DNA from 4 places in the Oceanobacillus sp. HCA-5259 genome. Region 3 is predicted to be linked to each of the others. Evidence: riboswitches for the same ligand, from Rfam matches in the RefSeq annotation. Region 3 holds a riboswitch; each other region holds the start of a gene.
What was found. Region 3 has a riboswitch for cobalamin ahead of WKU33_RS03385 (DUF4430 domain-containing protein). Riboswitches for the same ligand answer to the same signal wherever they lie in the genome.

Region 1 (4,819 bases), on a different contig from region 3:
AATCAACATGTTACGCGCAGACCGCCTTTTTCCATTATAAAAAGAGCGGTCTTTTTTAATGGGAAAGGTAAAAGTGTTTCATACACATGTAACGAAAGGCTTTCGGCAAATCGAGACATACCCTTTGTGGTGTAGAGAGGTTCTATACCAAAAAGGGAGGAATAAATCATGAGTGAACAGTTTACAGATCGTCTGTGGAAAAAGGTCCAGCCAATTTGGGAAGCTTACTTGGAGCATCCGTTTGTAAAGGGAATCGGGGATGGGACGCTCGATAAGGAAAAGTTCAAGCATTATATGAAGCAGGACTATGTCTATTTAATTGAGTATTCGAGAGTTTTTGCAATCGGGAGCGCAAAGTCACCGGATTTACATACGATGACGATGTTTGCGAATCTATTGCACGGGACATTGAACATGGAAATGGAATTACACAGGGAATATGCAGCCCGCTTTGGTATTACAAGTGAAGAACTCGAGGAAACTGAACCATCAGCAACGATGACTGCTTATACAAGTTATATGCTGAATGTTTCCCAGCTTGGCGGTGTAGAGAATGCGATTGCATCTGTGCTGGCCTGTGCATGGAGCTATAACTATATTGGAAAAGAATTAGCGAAAAACCCAGAGTCATTAGAGCATGAGTTTTACGGTAATTGGATTCAAATGTATTCCTCAGAAGGATTCACCGAGCTTGCCGAAAACTGCCAGAAGCTCATTAACGATTACGCAGCAGGAAAATCTGAAAAAGAGTTGCAAGCGCTTGAAGATATTGTTGTAAAAACAAGTAAATTTGAATACATGTTCTGGGAAATGGCAGAAAATATTGAGATGTGGCCGTTATAAGAGAGTAATGGGGGAGTGCTTGTCGCTCCCCCCTAATTTTGTTAAGCGGTTTATTCTCTTTTTTCCTTATCTTTCCTTGAATCACTTGATGGCATTTTCAATCCTGTAAACGGATTGATCTCATATGACATATCCCGATCATGCTCTTTCTCTGTTTTACTTACATTCTTACTTAATGCAACAAAATACCAAACAAAGGGTACTGCGACAATGAGCAATATAAGTCTTGGAATCCAGTCGCTCAACAGATCACTCCTCTTTTAAAGTTAGCGAATATTGTAATGATTATTTCTAATTATTCATTATTACGTTCCACATTTGCTATATGTTTATGTTTCGTTTTTAATAAACTTCCATTAACATTGCTAATTTAAACAATCTATACTATGCTTGATACAATACTTAGCTTTTTATGGAAAATAACTACATACGATAAGACCCGTAATCATGGTGTCTAAGGAGACTTAATAGGGAATCTGGTGTGAAACCAGAACTGTACCCGCAACTGTAAATGCTGACGAAATAAGTAAATCCACTGTCTTGGACGGGAAGGAATTAGAGTAGGATGAAGCATAAGTCAGGAGACCTGCCATTATTATGAAAGTTATCTTCTTCGGGAGCTGGGAAGGTATAATGAGGTTTATTCTGACTTTTAACGGTAAAAGATTACTGTTTTATTGAGGATGCTATCTTTATTATACCCATCAGTTCTGATGGGTTTTTTCATTTCCTTAAAAACTCTCCCGAAGTCTCTTAAGCGGTCACTTCAAAGAACAGAGAAGAGGTTATGAAATGGAAGAAAAATTACCAGCGACAATTTCGAGAACAATTCAGACGAAGCTTGTTTTACCTCCGGATACAAACCATATGGGAACAATTTTTGGAGGAACTGTTTTAGCATCAATTGACGAAATAGCGGCGATTGCTGCTATGAAGCATAGCGGGAGTGTGGTCGTCACGGCATCGATCGATACGGTGAATTTTCTCTCAACTGCTAAGGCGGGTGATATATTAAAATTGGAGGCGGTCGTCGTCTCTACGGGCAGAACCTCGATGGAAGTGTATGTGAAAGTGGAATGCCAGCATTTGGATACAGGCGAAATAACAACGACGACTACTGCAATTCTGACGATGGTTGCAATTAATAGTGAAGGAATTCCAACCAAAGTGAGTGGCGTGATTCCGGAAACGGAGGAGGAGAAGCGTCTGTTTCAAAGTGCGCAAATAAGGAAAAGTCGACGGATGCAGATACGGGAGTATTCAGAGGGCAGGTAAGAAAGAATCCTGCCTCTTTCCCATTATACATGAAACTATAAAATAAAAATGCTGTGATAACTTAGGTATCCGGGGCTAGCTACGTCCGGCTCCAGCGCCCAGCAACTATCAAACTTCACACTCCTCCAATCGATAAAGAAGACTTGCCGAGCGGTCTTTGTGAGGCTTAGTCGCCTTTATACCCTTGTGGTGAAAGTCAACATCAACTCACTATCGTTCGTTGTGTTTCCTTTATCTCATTCCGGAGTGCTCCAGTTTGTACGTTGCTACGACGCACAGGATGTGCTAGTGCAGGTGTTGCGACAGGACGTCGCGTTTTTAACCTGCAAGGGCGCTTGCGCCTTTGTTTTCATCATTTAATATTTTCTTTCCTACGCCTTGCAAACTTCACGAAGGTCACATAAGCAACAGAAGCAGCAAGCGCAGCAGTAAACAATGGTAGCCCAAATGAATTGCAGCCTGTAATAACGGTTTCCTGGGAGAGACCAGTACGCATGCTCCAAGCTGAACTAATATTCGGAGTATATATCCATGTTAGAAACATGCCAGACAGTACCTGGAATACGGTGAACATTACAATAAAACTAATGATAAAGACAAGATACTTTTTCATTAAATATCCTCCGATTCATACATTTATATCTTACATACGAGTGGCAAGTAATTAAGTTTCATTTTACTAAAAAATAAAATTCATATCCATCTAAATAACTATCCCCATTTACCAAGTATTGGGGTATAATATTCTTTAGTTTTACAAAAGGGATTTTCCTATACATGTCTACATGAGAGAGGAGTTAGGGGTCACTTTTTCAATTGTTATTTTTAAAGATGTTGCATAAGTAAAAGGGGGAAAAAGAGATGAGAAAAACCATTGCCTTATTGATAATGGCAAGCTTCTTACTGCTTGCCGCTTGTGGGGAAGATAAGGAGCCGTTAACAGAAGGCCAAGTGTTGGAGCAGGCAATTCAAGCGAATGCTGATTTAGAAAGTTATACGACAGAGATGAAGATCGATACAGAGATTATGGATATGATTGTATCGATTGAAGGTACGGCTGACGTCACACATGATCCGGACACACTTTATTTAGACATGACGATGGGGATGACTGGAATTTCTATGGATGTGGAGACATATATCGTTGGTGAAGAAGTGTATATGAACATGTTCGGTGAATGGTTCATTACGGATGAAGAAGAAATGGGACTAGAGAGCTTTGACCAATTAAATGAAGGTGAACTTGAAAAACTAGAGGCGTTTGCTGATCAATTTGAAATGACGGAGGAAGAGGATCAGTATATCCTTGCGTTAACCGGTGAGGGAGAAGAATTTGAGGAATTAATCGAACCATATTTCGATACATCAATGGGAGATTTGACGATGGATATTGACTTGGAAGAAGACCTTTCCGACATTACGATTAACAGTTTTGAGACCGAAATGAAGGTTGATAAAGAGTCAATGTTGATCCAATCACAAACTGTTCAGGCGGAATTTGAAATGGACGGTGAATCTATTCAAGTTACAGCGGAAGCTACGGTGTCGAATGTGAATGAAGTTGAGCCAATTGAAATTCCAGAAGAAGTAAAAGAAAATGCTGTAACGGAAGAGGAATGGGAAGAAGATTTTGCATTTCTCGAGGAAGAAATGTCACTTGAGGAAATTAAGGAAAATGTAGATTATACGATTCCCGATGTTACATTCGTACCGGAGGGCTATGAAATGACGGAATCCTATTATTCCTCGGATGATGAGTCAGAGATGGTCTATCTCATTTATGAGGATGAAGATTGGAACGGCTTCGTATTTAGCATCTATCCTTCACAAGAGGATTATGATGGAATGTTTGAAGGGGAAGAGACGGAGACAATCACTATTAATGGTAATGAAGGTAATCTGGCGGTTGATGATGATGGTTTCATGTGTCTCACTTGGGAACATGAAGATGTGTTTCTTGAATTAATTGGCGAAGAATCTGAAATGCCGAAAGAATTGTTTCTGCAAATAGCAGAGGGGATTGAGTAAGAGCACATTTCGTCTAATAAAAAGCGACAGGGAATATTTTTAGATAATCTCTGTCGTTTTTTTGGTGTGAAAATTTTATTATATTGCGGTAATTCCACCATCCACGATAAACTCAGAACAAGTGGAATAACTGGATTCGTCGGATGCTAAGTAAAGGACAAGATTTGCTACTGTTGAATTTTGTCTCGAGGAGTTAGTTCCATTTTTCTGCTGCTTTATGACTGAGGAGAAAAATAGGAATAAACAAGATTAGAATTACGACTGCACCTAATAAATTGTTGAATGTTAATAAACCAGTATTAGATATATGATAAGAAAGAATAATATAATAAGGAATGATCAGTGATACAGAAGTCCAAAGACCTGGAGTATAGCTGCGTAAGTATAAGGATTGTACGGGATAGGTAAAAATATTTAAAGCAAATAACAGATTTAACCCGAGAAATAGAAGATAGTGCTCAGTTATTGTTGTAATTACAATCAGAATAGCTACTGGGATAGAAAGTAAAAATACAACGAAAGAAAATCTGGCTGCATTCATTGTCTCAAATTTCCTGAGTTCTTCTTCTACAAAAGCAGGGATTCTTTTGCGAATTCTTGGATACGTTTTGTTGAACCATTTTTCAATTGTCATGATTTCTTCTAGGTTGTGGAGCATGAAAATGATGGTGAA
Region 2 (4,819 bases), on a different contig from region 3:
AGTGGCTTATTTAACGAAATCAATGAGTGCTGATGCAGGTATTATGATTTCCGCTTCGCACAATCCGGTGGAAGATAACGGAATTAAATTCTTCGGTCCGGATGGTTTTAAGTTGACGGATGAGCAGGAGGCAGAGATTGAAAAGCTTATCGATGAGGATGACGAACTTCCGCGACCGGTCGGAGCAAACATCGGTACAGTGAATGCTTATTTTGAAGGCGGACAAAAGTATATTTCTTTCTTAAAAGATACGATTGATAACGACTTTGACGGCCTTGCAATTGCTATCGACTGTGCACACGGTGCAACATCCAGTCTTGCAACTCATCTGTTTGCGGACCTCGAGGCAGACATTTACACGATTGGCACATCACCGAATGGCTTGAATATTAACGACGGTGTAGGTTCCACTCATCCAGAAGCGGTAAGAGAGCTTGTATTGGAAAAGGGCGCAGATATTGGTCTTGCATTTGACGGAGATGGTGACCGTTTAATTGCAGTCGATGAGAAAGGTAATATCGTTGATGGTGACCAAATCATGTATATTTGTGGAAAATATATGAAGTCAAAAGGCGTACTTCGTGAAGATACAATCGTCTCAACTGTCATGAGTAATATCGGTTTTTATAAAGCGCTTGAAGAGAATGGCATGCATAGTGATAAAACCGATGTAGGCGACCGCTATGTTATGGAGGAAATGCGTAGGGGCGGATTCAACCTTGGCGGAGAACAATCCGGTCATATCATTTTCCTCGATTTTATTACGACAGGTGACGGTATGCTAACTGCATTACAGCTTGTAAATGTTATGAAAGATACAGGGAAACCTTTATCGGAATTAGCTGGAGAGATGCAAGTATTCCCACAAGTTCTGAAAAACGTTAAAGTAACGGATAAGAATGAAGCATTGACCAACCCGCTTATTTTGGAAGAAATTGATGCGGTGGAAAAAGAACTCGGTGAAAATGGCCGTGTGCTCGTCCGTCCATCCGGAACCGAGCCACTTGTCCGTGTGATGGTCGAAGCGGAAACGAAAGAAGCATGTAATAAATATGCCGACCGTGTGGTTTCCGTGATTGAAAATTTACTTGGGTTAGAGTAATTGATTGAAAACTGCTTTCTGTCAAGGGACAAGGGAGCAGTTTTTTTGTGTTTATTTTACTATTGCTATATCCGCGCTTATGAGGAATGTTAATCGCTGTTAATTTCCCTATTCCGTGCTCCATCTCTTTTCAAGGGAAAGTAATCGCAGTTTACTTTCCCAATTCAGCGCTCCATCTCATCTTAAGGGAAACTAATCGGAGTTTATTTTCCCATTCCAGCGCTCCATCTATTCTCAAGGGAAAGTAATCGTCGTTTATTTTCCCATTCCAGCGCTCCATCTCATCTCAAGGGAAACTAATCGGAGTTTATTTTCTCATTCCAGCGTTCCATCTCTTCCCAAGGGAAAGTAATCGCCGTTTATTTTCCCAATCCAGCGCTCTATCTCATCTAAAGGGAAAATAATCGCCGTTTATTTTCCCAATCCAGCGCTCCATCTCCTCCCAAGGGAAAGTAACTGCCGTTTATTTTCCCAATCCAGCGCTCCGTCTCATCTCAAGGGAAAGTAATTGCCGTTTATTTTCCCATCCCAGCGTTCCATCTCCTCTCAAGGGAAAGTAACCGCCGTTTATTTTCCCATTTCAGCGCTCCATCTCCTCCCAAGGGAAAGTAACCGCCGTTTATTTTCCCATCCCAGAGCACCACCTCCTCCCAAGGGAAAGTAACTGCCGTTTATTTTCCCAATCCAGCGCTCCATCTCCTCTCAAGGGAAAGTAATCGCCGTTTATTTTCCCAATCCAGCTCTCTATCTCCTCACAAGGGAAAGCAACCGCAGTTTATTTTCCCTACATCGCATTCCGCTCCTTCGAATGGGAAAACACCCAGAATGCAGTTTGCTGAGGAATGGTAGAATCCTTCTTCCATTCATTCAATATCCTCGATAGAAAAAGTTAAATAAGATATTGATTTGCCTTCTTGCCCGGGCAAGAATAAAAAGATGACTTTCACATGAAAAAGGTGTACGATATGATATAGATTCATTTGATAAAATGAAATGCAATAGAAATAGGTGGATTCGATTGTTGAATTCTTAAAAGGGAAGTTGGTGTAAGTCCAACGCGGTCCCGCCACTGTATGTGCGAACGAGCTGTAAATACCACTGTGCGTTAAATGCATGGGAAGGTGCAGCGGAGTGATGAGCATGAGCCAGGAGACCTGCCTATTCTGTAACGCCAGCACTACGAGGATAGTCAGGTGATGGGTCTATATGGATGTATACCTATTTACTGAAGCATCTTCACACTGTGTGGGATGCTTTTTTTAATGAATTTATTATTGGAGGAATGGAAATGAAAAGATTATGGCAGGGTTTGCTGCTCGCGTTCTTACTTAGTCTGCTAGTTGCTTGCGGACAAGGCGCGACAGACAATGAAGATGCAACTGGAAATACAGGTAAAGATGAAACAACTGAAGAAGAGTCAACGAACGGTGATCATTATCCACTGACACTCACAGATGCAATAGATAATGAAATAACGCTTGAGGAAGAACCGGAGCGGATTGTTTCATTGATCCCGAGCAATACGGAAATTACATTTGCTTTAGGACAAGGGGATAAGGTAGTCGGTGTGTCGGATCATGATAATTATCCGGAAGAAGTACAGGAAATTGAAAAAATTGGCGGCATGGAATTGAATGTGGAACTGATCCTTAGCCTTGACCCGGATATTGTCCTCGCCCATGAATTAGGGGTGAGCAGTGCACAGGAAGCATTCGAACAACTTGAAACTGCAGGTATACCAGTATTCGTCGTTCAAGATGCGCAGGATATTGCGAGCACTTACGAGACGATTGAAACCATTGGACAAGTTATCGGTTCTAAAGAAGAGGCAGAAGAACTGATTGCGGAAATGGAAGCAGAATTTGAAGAGATTCGTGAGCTTACATCCGAGATAGCTGAGGAAGATATACGGACAGTTTTCTTTGAAAATTCCCCTGCACCGGATATTTATACAGCAGGTCAGCATACGTTTATTCATGAGCTGTTGGAAATGATTCATGCTGAAAATGCCGCTGGTGAGCATGAAGGATGGCTCGCGCTTGATCCAGAGGAAATCATTGAACTGAATCCGGATGTCATCATCACTTCCTACGGTGCATATATTGAAAATCCAGAAGAAGAGGTTCTTTCGCGAAATGGTTTTGATGTAGTTGAAGCAGTTACGAATGAAAGAGTTTATGATATTGATGCTGATTTGATTACTCGTTCCGGTCCGAGACTCACAGAAGGGGCAAAAGAATTAGCTGAAGCGGTTTATCCGGAGCTGTTTGATGAAGAGTAATGTAACAAAATATGGAATTTCTTTTACGCTTCTTATTGGAGCGATGCTTTTTGCCATCTCGATTGGCAGTGTATCCGTCCCGATTCTTGATATTGTTAAAGTGATTGGCAGCGAAGCCTTTCGCTTACCCGTTGGTGCTGATGTCGATCCAATGTATGTAAGTATTGTATACGAGATTCGTTTGCCACGAGTACTGTTGGCAGGACTTGTCGGGGCCTCACTCGCAATTGCGGGAGCGGCCTTCCAAGGACTGCTAAGGAATCCGCTCGCGGAACCATATATTCTTGGAGTATCTTCTGGGGCCTCCGTTGGTGCTGTTGCAACATTGTTTTTCGGAATATCACTACCGGTTATCGGGATGTTTACTTTGCCGTTTTTAAGCATTGTAACAGCGTTAGCGACCATTATAATTGTGCTTTACTTTGCACGAAAAATTGACCGGACGATGCGCGTAGAAACGATTATTCTTACGGGAATCATTTTCAGCGCGTTCTTAGGGTCGGTTATTTCATTAATTATCGCTTTAACAGGGGATGAGTTGCAGCAGATTATCGGTTGGCTGCTTGGCAGTGTATCGATGCGAGGCTGGCGCTATGTTGGAATCATTCTCCCTTTCTTTATTCTTGGCTCACTCATTTTATTAATGAATACAAAAGAACTGAATGCGATGTCGCTTGGCGAAGAACGGGCCCAGCATTTAGGCGTTGACGTTGGCAAAAGGAAAATGCTTATTCTTATTGCTGGTTCCATCCTCACAGGTGCAGCGGTTGCCGTATCCGGGACAATTGGCTTTGTCGGTTTAGTTATCCCGCATTTAACTAGAAAGCTATGGGGTTCTGATCATGTCCATTTGTTGCCGTTGTCGATGATTATTGGAGCGAGCTTTCTTATATTGACCGATTTATTATCGCGGACAATTATCTCACCTCAAGTATTGCCTGTCGGAGTGATTACAGCTTTAGTAGGTGCACCGGTATTTGCGATAATATTAATTAAACAACGGAGAAGAAGTTGAGAGGTGAACCATGCTTTTAATTAAAAATGCCTCGGGTGGCTATGATGGTGAAGAGATTGTAAAAAACATTAGTTTTTCCGTAAATGAAGGAGAGTTTTTTGGAATTCTAGGACCAAATGGCAGTGGGAAGACAACTTTAATCAATATGATTAGTGGACTGCTCGATCTGCAACAGGGAAAAATTGAAGTAGCGGGGAGAAACATTGCCGATTACTCTAAGAAAGAATTAGCTAAGAAAATCGCCGTCTTACCCCAACTCACTCCCCAAGTTTTTCCTTATACAGTAAAAGAAATGGTGTCACTTGGTCGTTATGCGCACCATAGCGGCTTGTTCCGATCATGGACAAAAGAAGATGAGGAAATCGTTCAGCGTGTCATGCGGCAAACGAACATCCTTGAATTTGCGGACACCTCGGTGATG
Region 3 (4,819 bases):
ATAACAGTCGACGCTTGTCTTCCGGGTAATCTTTGATTGGTTTATCCGGATCAAATAAACCGCATGTCATCATCCATCTACCTTGCCAGCCAGAAGGAGATAAAGGTTTAAATTTTACTGTGTATTCCCGGAGTGACTTCTCTTCATCCACAATTTTTCTCAAATCTGGTGCAATGACCTCGCCGAAGCCGCTACATTCCGGACAACCGCCGAACGCACTTTGACTAGAAAAGTCTGTCGCAGAGCCAATTGCTGGCTCACCAATCCTAGAGAACAATAAGCGAATCAATGGATGGATATCCATATACGTGCCGACCGTTGAACGTGAATTTCCTCCTGATTGCCGCTGTTCCACGACAACAACCGGGCTTAAATTCTGCATAAGATCAGCTTGGGGACGCTCAAACTTCGGCATTTGATTCCGGACATAGTGAGGATAATTCAATGTCATCTGTCTTCTGCTCTCGGTAGCTAATGTATCAAAGACGACTGAGCTTTTTCCTGAACCGGAAAGGCCTGTGAAAACGATGATCTTCTCTTTTGGCAGATTCAAATCTATATTTTTCAAGTTATTTTCTTTTAATCCTCGTAATATGATTTCATCTTTATTTGCTGACATGTTATCGCCCTCGCTCCTTTAACCGTTAACCAATGCTAATATTATCACACTCTAATAGTATAGGTAAAAAATATGATGAGCAGTATTTTTATAATAAAAAAAGCCCCTGATTCTGATAAGTGCATGAAATTAGGATAACGCTAGATAAGCACTTTTCAGATGCCAATAAAGTCAGGTTAAGTTTTCAATTAGTATTTGAAAATCCCTCTTTTTTAAAAAATGTAAAAGAGATTCCGATGGATTACCAATTAAAAAACGGGGATGATGAATACATCGATGAATTTATCCCAGATACGAAACTCATGAATAGTGATGAAAGGCCAATTTTTCAATCTTTAAAGTTGAGTAATTAGGCTATTTGTATATACTTATAGTGAAAATAAATGATTATATAGGAATTTCTCAATAAACTGGGGGGAAATGAGAATGGAATCTGACATTAGTTTTAGGAAAGCAACCGTAGAGGATTTGGAACGTATCGTCGCCTTGCTTGCGGATGATGTACTTGGTGCTTCTCGGGAGAAGTACGAAAAACCTCTCCCAAATCGTTATCGAGAAGCCTTTTTTGCAATTGATTCAGATCCAAATAATGAATTGATTGTAGCGTGTATTGGCAAGGAGATCATCGGAGTGCAGCAAATCACCTTTACGCCTTCCATCACTTACCAAGGAGGCTGGCGTGCAACGATTGAAGGTGTCAGGATATCTGCTTCCGCACGTGGACAAGGTGTGGGCAAGCTGCTAATTCAATGGGCAATCGAACGAGCAAAAGAACGCGGCTGTCATTTGATCCAGCTTACGACTGATAAAAAAAGAACAGAGGCACGGCGATTCTATGAACAATTAGGATTTAGAGCAACACATGAAGGCATGAAATTGAAACTGTAACAAATCCTGAATCTAGCACTATATAAATGAGAATTTGTTAAAACAAACATTTGATTGATAATATTAGTTAACTATGGATTCACTAACCTTTATCCTTATCAAATTGAGCAGCTATTGCGTGGGCACATTATTTATATCGGCAGCTAGTTGAATTGTTAATGAAGAAAGTCCTTTTCTTTCCCCCCATAGACAAACTCATAATTTTTGCTATACTTAAGTCATAGTTAATACATAGTATCTGGAGAAACTTTTTCTCCCCTTTCAACAACTAAATATGCGAAAAAATAGGTTGATTTTTATTTTAAAATCATGAAAAGGGAAGTCGGTGAAAATCCGGCGCGGTCCCGCCACTGTAAATGCGAGTTCTTCATTCATAAGCCACTGTTTTATTATGGGAAGGCAATGGAGAGCGATGAACATAAGCCAGGAGACCTGCCTATTTTAGCGCCAATTTATAAACCTACGAGGATAGGAGGTGTGGCTGATAGTAGTTATGTATTATGGATTGATCCATGATTGATAACGCTTGCTTTGTTATACATCTCTAAAGGTAGAGATGTTTTTTTATTGGTAAAAATACGTAAGATGGGGGTATACAAATGGTTCGAAATAGTAGATTACAGCAACTGTTTATCGTGGTGATGACTGCCATTCTATTTCTCTCGCAATCTGGATTATTCGGCCTGCAAACCGTAAATGCAGCAAACTTGGAGAATGCTGTCACCATCTCCGCTGTTGATGAAGATGGTTCTGCAGTATTAGACACTATAGCAGTGGAAATTTCAAATGGGGATACTGCCTTTGATGTGATTAGAGAAGTAGATGATCAACTCGAATGGGACAGCTATGACTTTGGCGAGATGATTACGGGTATTGGCGGAGTAGCTGCTGATCCCGAATCGAACTTCTGGTCCTTTTATGTGAATGGTCTATTCCAAGACATGGGAGCAAGTTCAACTGAAGTAACGAACGGGGATAATATTCAATTTATTCTTACAGACCTTGCAGCCGAACCTCAAGTATTTGATGTTGCGGTTTCTGCAGTAGATGCAAATGGGGAGACAGTTATTACAGAGACTACTGTATCCATGCCACAATACACGACTGCCTATGACGCTCTAATTAAAGCTGCTGCAAATCAAAATGTAAAAGTAGATGTGAGCGTTGATTCCGAATACTTAACATTTGTGAATTACTTAGGTGAACCATTAGAAAGAGATTGTGAATACTGGTCGACCTATATGAATGGCGACATGATGCAAGTTGGGTTACTCGGTCATACGGTTAAAGATGGCGACACGCTTGAACTTGTCGTCGATGACTCGTGTGAACCGGAAGAACCGGCTGATGAAGAAGATGAGAAATCAGAAGAGCCACCTGTAAATGAAAAAGATAAGAAAAAAGATAAAGAACAGGTAGTTGCGGATAAAGATTATACAGAAGCCCTCCAAGCTGTAATCAATTATCTCTCGTCCAATCCAGCTGAAATGGACTGGTACGGATTCTCCGCCCTTCACTCTGCTGGTGCTGATGTTTCAAATGACATGGCCGAAGAAGTAGCCGCTTCCATCAATGATGATTACTCAGGGAATGCTACAGAAATTGCAAAAAACATTATTATCTTAACTTCTGCCGGGTATGATGCAACAGATATAAACGGCATCAACTTGATTGAGATGTTACTGAATGAAAAAATGCCATTAAGTAACCAACTCGTTTATAGCTTGCTCGCAATTGATAGTTTCAATTATCCGATCCCAGAAGGTACAGACTGGACACGGGACAGCATCATTGAAGCATTCCTTGAGATGGAGCTGGATGCAGGCGGCTGGTCCTTCTTTGGTGAAAGACCAAGCCCGGATATTACTGGGATGGGCCTGCTTGCTTTAAGCGCTTATGCGGATGATGCGGACGTGAAGGCTGCACTTGACCGAGCAGTTAAAGCTATGAGCAAACAACAAGGGGATAAAGGCGGATACGATGAAGAGTTTAATGGCGGGTATTCAGCGGAATCCGCTGCAATGGTCATTATCGGCCTATCCGCTGTCGGAGTTGACGCAACAAGCGATGCCTTTACAAAATCTGGCGGAAACTTACTAGAACACCTTATCAGCTTCCAAATGGAAGATGGCAGCTTTAAACATTTACCGGAAGATGATGTTTCAAGTGTTTTCGCAATCAACCAAGGGGCATTAGCATTAGTTGCTTATGATCAATTCAAGAATGGTACTGGTCCAGTGTTTAAGTTTGATAAGAAGGAAGATCCGAAAGAGCCTGGCGATGACAAGGATGACGGTGATAACGATGGGGACAATGACAAAAACAATCCATCTGACGATCCGAATAAAGTTATCATAACAAAAGACAACCTGCACCAATATGAAACTGAACATGCTGTCGTAGTAACACCCCATCATGCAGACAAATTAGCTAATTTTACAGTTGCGGTAGAAGCTGAAGCTGCCGACTACCTTGTTCAGGCAGACAAGCCGCTCGTTATTAATAACGGAGATACGATCATCACGATTCCTGTTCCTGTAGTGAAACAATTACGTGAACTTGGTGAAACAATTGAAGTCAATCTCGCTGAACAAAGTGTTAAAGAAGCAATCGGTGCTGTCTATGACTTTACCTTAACCGTGGATGGAACGATTGTTTCCGAGTTTAATCATGATATTATCATTGGCTTGGCAGTTGACGCAGACGCAGTGCAAGGGCTCGATGCTAACCAAATAAAAGCATTCCATTTCAATGAAGAAACGGAAAGCTGGGACGTTTTATCTGGCAGCACTTATGATGCAACAGCCGGATTTGTCACCCTAACAACCGATCACCTTAGCACATTTGGAGTATTTAAACATGATACAGGACAAAAAGATCCTGCCGACGATGATAAAGACGGAGCAACCCCGCCACTGGTAGATAATGACAAAGATAAAAAAGGTAAGAAACTGCCAATGACAGCAACAAATATGTTTAATCTCTTAGCATTAGGATTCATCCTAATCGCAGCCGGTGCTCTATTGTATATTAAGCGCAGAAATAAAGTTACAGAGTAATATTTATCCCGGTGTAACCGTCCGTAAAACTCCCACCTCAAAACTTTAGGGTCTTCGTGAAAGTTTAGGCGGGAGATAACGGACGCTAGCACTCCGATTCGTTCAACTAACAATCAATGAGGATGAAGAAAAACCCCCACTGATTGAAGTTTCACTCTATGGATAATCCGCTGACTACCAGTGGATTATTCTACCCTTTTAAAGAAAGGATGTTTGTTATGAAGCAGGTATTCCGTTTAGCCCTTATCACCTT
Region 4 (4,819 bases), on a different contig from region 3:
GCTTATAGCCGACATCCGCTACAAAGTCTTTTACTTCAGCCGGGGTACTACCCAGATCCCATGTAAACGTCCCTAACATGACGATATCGTAATTACTTAACTCAGGAAAATAGGCACCCATACCAATTTCATATAATTCAGGTTGATAACCGTGATGATTTAATCGATCCTGGATCATCTCCGCTATTTCCTCGGTATTGCCACTAAAACTATGATAAGCAATGAGTATGTTCATTTATTTCACTCCTGTTTATAACGTACGATTAATCCCTTTGTCATCGATTCCTTTGGGCAGAGATATGGGAAAGTAAAAACTTTCCCATATCCATTATTGACACCACTCACATTCTTCAATATCTGTAGAAGAAGAGCGTACATAGTAAGTTGTTTTCAGTCCGCTCTTCCAAGCCTGTAGATGCAAGTCTAGTAAAACAGAAGCCCGGATCGTGTTCGGCACATACATGTTAAATGAAATCCCTTGGTCTACGTGTTTCTGGCGCATTGCATTCTGTTTCACCGACCAGCGCTGGTCAACAATATAAGCGGAACGTCTGTAGATATGGTAATTATTGTGGTCCATATCTGGTGCCGTTACAGGCATTTTAAAGTCTTTCTTCTCTTCATGATAGAAAGGTTTAAACACTGGGTCGATTCCTGCAGTAGAGCCGGCAATAATCGAAGTAGACGCATTCGGTGCAACAGCCATTACATAACCATTGCGGATTCCGGTTTCTTTCACCCGCTCCTTCAATGCCATCCACTCTTCGGAATCATCGTACCCTCTGTTATCAAAGTACTCTCCTGTACTCCATTTACTTCCTTCAAATACTTGATAGCTGCCTTTTTCTTCCGCTAAATCTGCTGATGCAGAAATCGCTAAGTAGGCGATTTTTTCATAAATTGCATCGGTATATTCTACAGCTTGCTCTGATTCCCACTCAATTCCTTCTTTTGCAAGCAGATGGTGGAATCCAAATGTACCTAGACCAATCGCTCTATACTTTTGGTTCGTGAGCGTTGCTTGTAATAATGGCAACGTATTGATATCAATGACATTATCAAGCATGCGAACTTGAATTTTGATGAGGCGTTCCAATACATTATCTGGTACAGCCTTTCCTAAGTTGACGGAGCTCAGGTTACAAACAACAAAATCACCAGGCTTGTATTTTTTCACAACGGCATTTTCTTCCGTGAGATATTGCTGGACAAACTCTGTCGGGGATTGGTTTTGCGTAATCTCCGTACATAAATTCGTGCAATAAATCATCCCAGTATGAGAGTTCGCATTCCGGCGGTTCACTTCATCTCGGTAAAACATGAATGGTGCCCCTGTTTCAAGCTGGGACCGCATGATTCTCTTCATAATTTCAATTGCAGGTACTTTCTTTTTCGAATCTAAATTAGCGTTAATGCATGCTTGATATTTCTTGCGCCATTCTCCATCACCTTTCTTCTCATCGTAGAAATCTTCTAGAGAGAAGCCCATCACCTCACGAACTTCATGAGGGTCAAATAAATACCAGTCTCCTCTGTTCTCCACTTGTTCCATAAATAAGTCTGGCATACTTACCCCTGTGTAGATATCATGGGCTCGTAATCTTTCGTCCCCATTATTTAGCTTCAAATCAAGAAATTCCTCAATATCGCGATGCCATACATCTAAATAAACCGAAATTGCACCTTTTCTAGTACCAAGCTGATCAACACTTACCGCCGTGTTATTTAACTGTTTAATCCATGGTACAACCCCACTAGACATCCCTTTAAATCCTCTAATTGAACTGCCCCTCGCTCGGACTTTACCCATGTAAACCCCAATTCCACCGCCATTTTTCGACAGTTGGGCAACATCGCTATTACTATCATAAATGCCTTCTAAACTATCATTTACCGTATCGATAAAACAACTCGACAATTGCCCGTGACTCTTCCCTGCATTAGCCAATGTTGGTGTCGCAACCGTCATATATAAATTACTCAGCGCCCAGTATGCTTCTAGAACGTGCTTCGTGCGACCCTCAGCTGGTTCTTCTTGCATAAGATGCATCGCAATAACCATCCAGCGCTCTTGTGGCAATTCATAGATATTCTTTTCATGATCCATTGCAAGATAACGAGTTGCCAATGTATAAATGCCAGGGTACGTAAATAATAAATCCCTTTCCTGTTCAAGTGACTCACCAAAATAATCAATTTCCCCTTTCGTGTAGCTTGAAAGAAGATTAGTAGAATAAATTCCTTTATCGGTCAATTGCTTTAATAAATCGTAGAAGGGACCATACGAAAGAGAAGCGTCATAACCCCTATTTTCTGCAGCCTTTTGATAGAGTTCATGCAAATAAATTCGTGTAGCAAAATAAGTCCAGTCTGGTGATACTTCGTCTATATTTTCAAGGGCATGGTTAATTAGAGCATCATAAAATTCATCCCTCATTTGGTCAGAATTCCAGAGTCCTTCCACTTTTTCTTTATATTTTTCGGTTTGAATATTTAATCCCTTGGCCCATTCATCAATTAATTCAATCCCTTTAGAACTTTTAGTTTGACTCATTGTTTGCATTTTATTTCCTCCCTTTATGTAAACACATTAAAAAAACCGTTCATTTTCGGGATGAACGGCAGGAAAAAACGACAAAATGCATAAAAAAATACACACTTCTTATCGTTTTACCTTTCTTACACCCCGAAGAAACAAAACTTGCAAGTTATGGCAGGTCTCCTGGCTTGTGCTTCTTCCTACTATAGCCCTTCCCATATCGTCACCTAACAGCAAGCGATATAGTGGTTTACTAATTCGTCCACACGTACAGTTGCGGGGGCAGCTCCAGCTTTTAACTGGATTCCCTTTTAAACAGTTATCTTGTCACCATTACTTATATACTACATTTAGTATTAAATTGCCTTGTCAAGCACTATATATTGAATTCTATCATAGAGTATACCCGTTTTCAACAATTAATAACTTACGAAAAGGTTCCGTTAGCTGAAGGAAAATTTACTCAAATGTTACAGACCGTTAATACGTGCTAAATTTAAATATTAAATTTCCTTATGCGATATTGAAGGCTCTGTCTGCTTATACCAAGAATCTTTGCAGTTTGTGTTATATTATAGTTATTTTCTAAAAGTTTTCGTTTAATATATTCCTTTTCCAACTGTTCCATTCTAACTCGCAGCTTTCTCGAATGAAAATCGATTATAGGGGGACTATCCTTGCTGTTTCTATCATTGTCTCTCTTATATTTATTATGGTTTCGAAAACGAGTGGGTAAATGATGAACTTGAATTTCCTTTTCTTCAACTACTAGATTCATCGCACCTTCAATAGTATGCTCTAACTCTCTTACATTCCCTGGCCAGTCGTGTTCATAGAGTAATTCTTTTGCTTCCGCACTAACATTCTTTATATTCATTTGAAAAAGTGTATTGTATTTATTAATAAATTCCGTCGTTAAAGGCATAATATCTACTTTTCTTTCACGCAAGGGGGGGATGAATAAAGTTACGACACTCAAACGATAAAATAAATCTTTCCTTATTCGATTTTCCATAATCATATCGGCCGGGTCTTCATTAATCGTTGCGATAATACGAACGTCCACCTTTTTATCCTTTGTATCCCCTATTCTTCTTACTGTTCTTTCTTGCAGCACTCTCAAGAGTTTTGCTTGAAGGGAAGCGTCTAAAGAATTAATCTCGTCAAGTAACAAAGTTCCACCATCTGCTTGTTCAAATAGACCGGGTGAATCTATCGCATCCGTGAAGGCCCCTTTCTTTGTACCAAATAATAAACTCTCCATTAAACTTTCGGGTATTGCTGCACAATTCTGGGCGACAAAAGGAGCAGATGACCTTGCACTACCATTATGGATACTTTGCGCAAATAATTCCTTACCAGTTCCTGTTTCGCCAACAATAAGAACAGATGAAGTTGTTCGAGTTGCTAGTTTTGCATCTTCAATTACCGTAGCAAATTCTTCACTATCTCCAATAATTTGATCAAATGTAAATTTGGTGTTTTTCCTCTGTAACACATTTTCCTTAATAACTTGTTCTAATTGAGTGATATCTTTTGCTATCTCGACTGCCTCAGTAATCTTTCCATCTTTTATAATTGGAAAAGTATCATTAATTGTCGTGATTTCTTTTCCAATATTATTAAAGTAAGTTTGTTTAATCCCTCTAGTTTCTTTCCCGGTTGTTAATGTATGGACAAGTGTACTATGCTGATTTTCCTTAAATGAAAAAACTTCTAATACATCCTTATCCAATACGTCAGCTGCTTCCATTGATTCAATTTCCATCATTTTTTTGTTATAAATAATTGTTTTCCCTTGATTATTAATTACGTGGATACCAACATTCACTTCATCCAGCAACTGTTCATATAGTTTATTTCTATGCTTTAGTGCTTGCAGATCCATTACATCATTTCCCATGAAAGTGTTCCCTCCCTATTATCAGCTTAATGGAAATATACTGTAATAGCAAAATAATTTTGCACGGTTATGCGCTTTTTAAAAATAACGCAAATTTATTTTGCATCTCTTTTTATTAAAACCTTGATAAGTCAACACTTAAATAGTTGGCATGATTTTTGCTATTTATACAAGCAAGCGAAATTTTATAAGGAGAGTGGATTCTATGTTAACACCGTATAAGCACGAACCATTTACAGACTTCTCAATAGAGAGCAATCGCAAAAGATTGGAATCTGAGTTAGAAAAAATTGAAAGAAAACTCGGGGGAACTTATGACCTCTTAATAGATGGAGAAAAAGTACTTACTGAAGAAAAGATCACTTCTATTAATCCGG

Region 1: it holds a riboswitch for cobalamin, as region 3 does, so the genes downstream of both, WKU33_RS00370 (acyl-CoA thioesterase) here and WKU33_RS03385 (DUF4430 domain-containing protein) in region 3, are expected to answer to the same signal.
Region 2: it holds a riboswitch for cobalamin, as region 3 does, so the genes downstream of both, WKU33_RS13245 (ABC transporter substrate-binding protein) here and WKU33_RS03385 (DUF4430 domain-containing protein) in region 3, are expected to answer to the same signal.
Region 4: it holds a riboswitch for cobalamin, as region 3 does, so the genes downstream of both, WKU33_RS15625 (ribonucleoside-diphosphate reductase subunit alpha) here and WKU33_RS03385 (DUF4430 domain-containing protein) in region 3, are expected to answer to the same signal.

The regions. Positions count from the first base shown of each region.
Region 1 covers NZ_JBBKBV010000001.1:80,231-85,049, forward strand. The annotation lists gene tenA (thiaminase II) at 169-843, shown strand; gene WKU33_RS00365 (hypothetical protein) at 894-1,088, opposite strand; cobalamin riboswitch at 1,275-1,451, shown strand; gene WKU33_RS00370 (acyl-CoA thioesterase) at 1,636-2,118, shown strand; gene WKU33_RS00375 (hypothetical protein) at 2,471-2,731, opposite strand; gene WKU33_RS00380 (DUF4367 domain-containing protein) at 2,980-4,146, shown strand; partial or broken gene WKU33_RS00385 (SDR family oxidoreductase) at 4,225-4,317, opposite strand; gene WKU33_RS00390 (HXXEE domain-containing protein) at 4,340-4,819, opposite strand, start outside.
Region 2 covers NZ_JBBKBV010000025.1:28,128-32,946, reverse strand. The annotation lists gene glmM (phosphoglucosamine mutase) at 1-1,102, shown strand, start outside; cobalamin riboswitch at 2,092-2,278, shown strand; gene WKU33_RS13245 (ABC transporter substrate-binding protein) at 2,391-3,383, shown strand; gene WKU33_RS13240 (FecCD family ABC transporter permease) at 3,373-4,398, shown strand; gene WKU33_RS13235 (adenosylcobinamide amidohydrolase) at 4,409-4,819, shown strand, end outside.
Region 3 covers NZ_JBBKBV010000003.1:182,892-187,710, forward strand. The annotation lists gene WKU33_RS03375 (ATP-binding cassette domain-containing protein) at 1-619, opposite strand, end outside; gene WKU33_RS03380 (GNAT family N-acetyltransferase) at 1,046-1,507, shown strand; cobalamin riboswitch at 1,777-1,961, shown strand; gene WKU33_RS03385 (DUF4430 domain-containing protein) at 2,107-4,566, shown strand; gene WKU33_RS03390 (DUF4430 domain-containing protein) at 4,785-4,819, shown strand, end outside.
Region 4 covers NZ_JBBKBV010000036.1:6,547-11,365, forward strand. The annotation lists gene WKU33_RS15620 (flavodoxin) at 1-235, opposite strand, end outside; gene WKU33_RS15625 (ribonucleoside-diphosphate reductase subunit alpha) at 329-2,563, opposite strand; cobalamin riboswitch at 2,696-2,889, opposite strand; gene WKU33_RS15630 (sigma-54 interaction domain-containing protein) at 3,036-4,442, opposite strand; gene pruA (L-glutamate gamma-semialdehyde dehydrogenase) at 4,648-4,819, shown strand, end outside.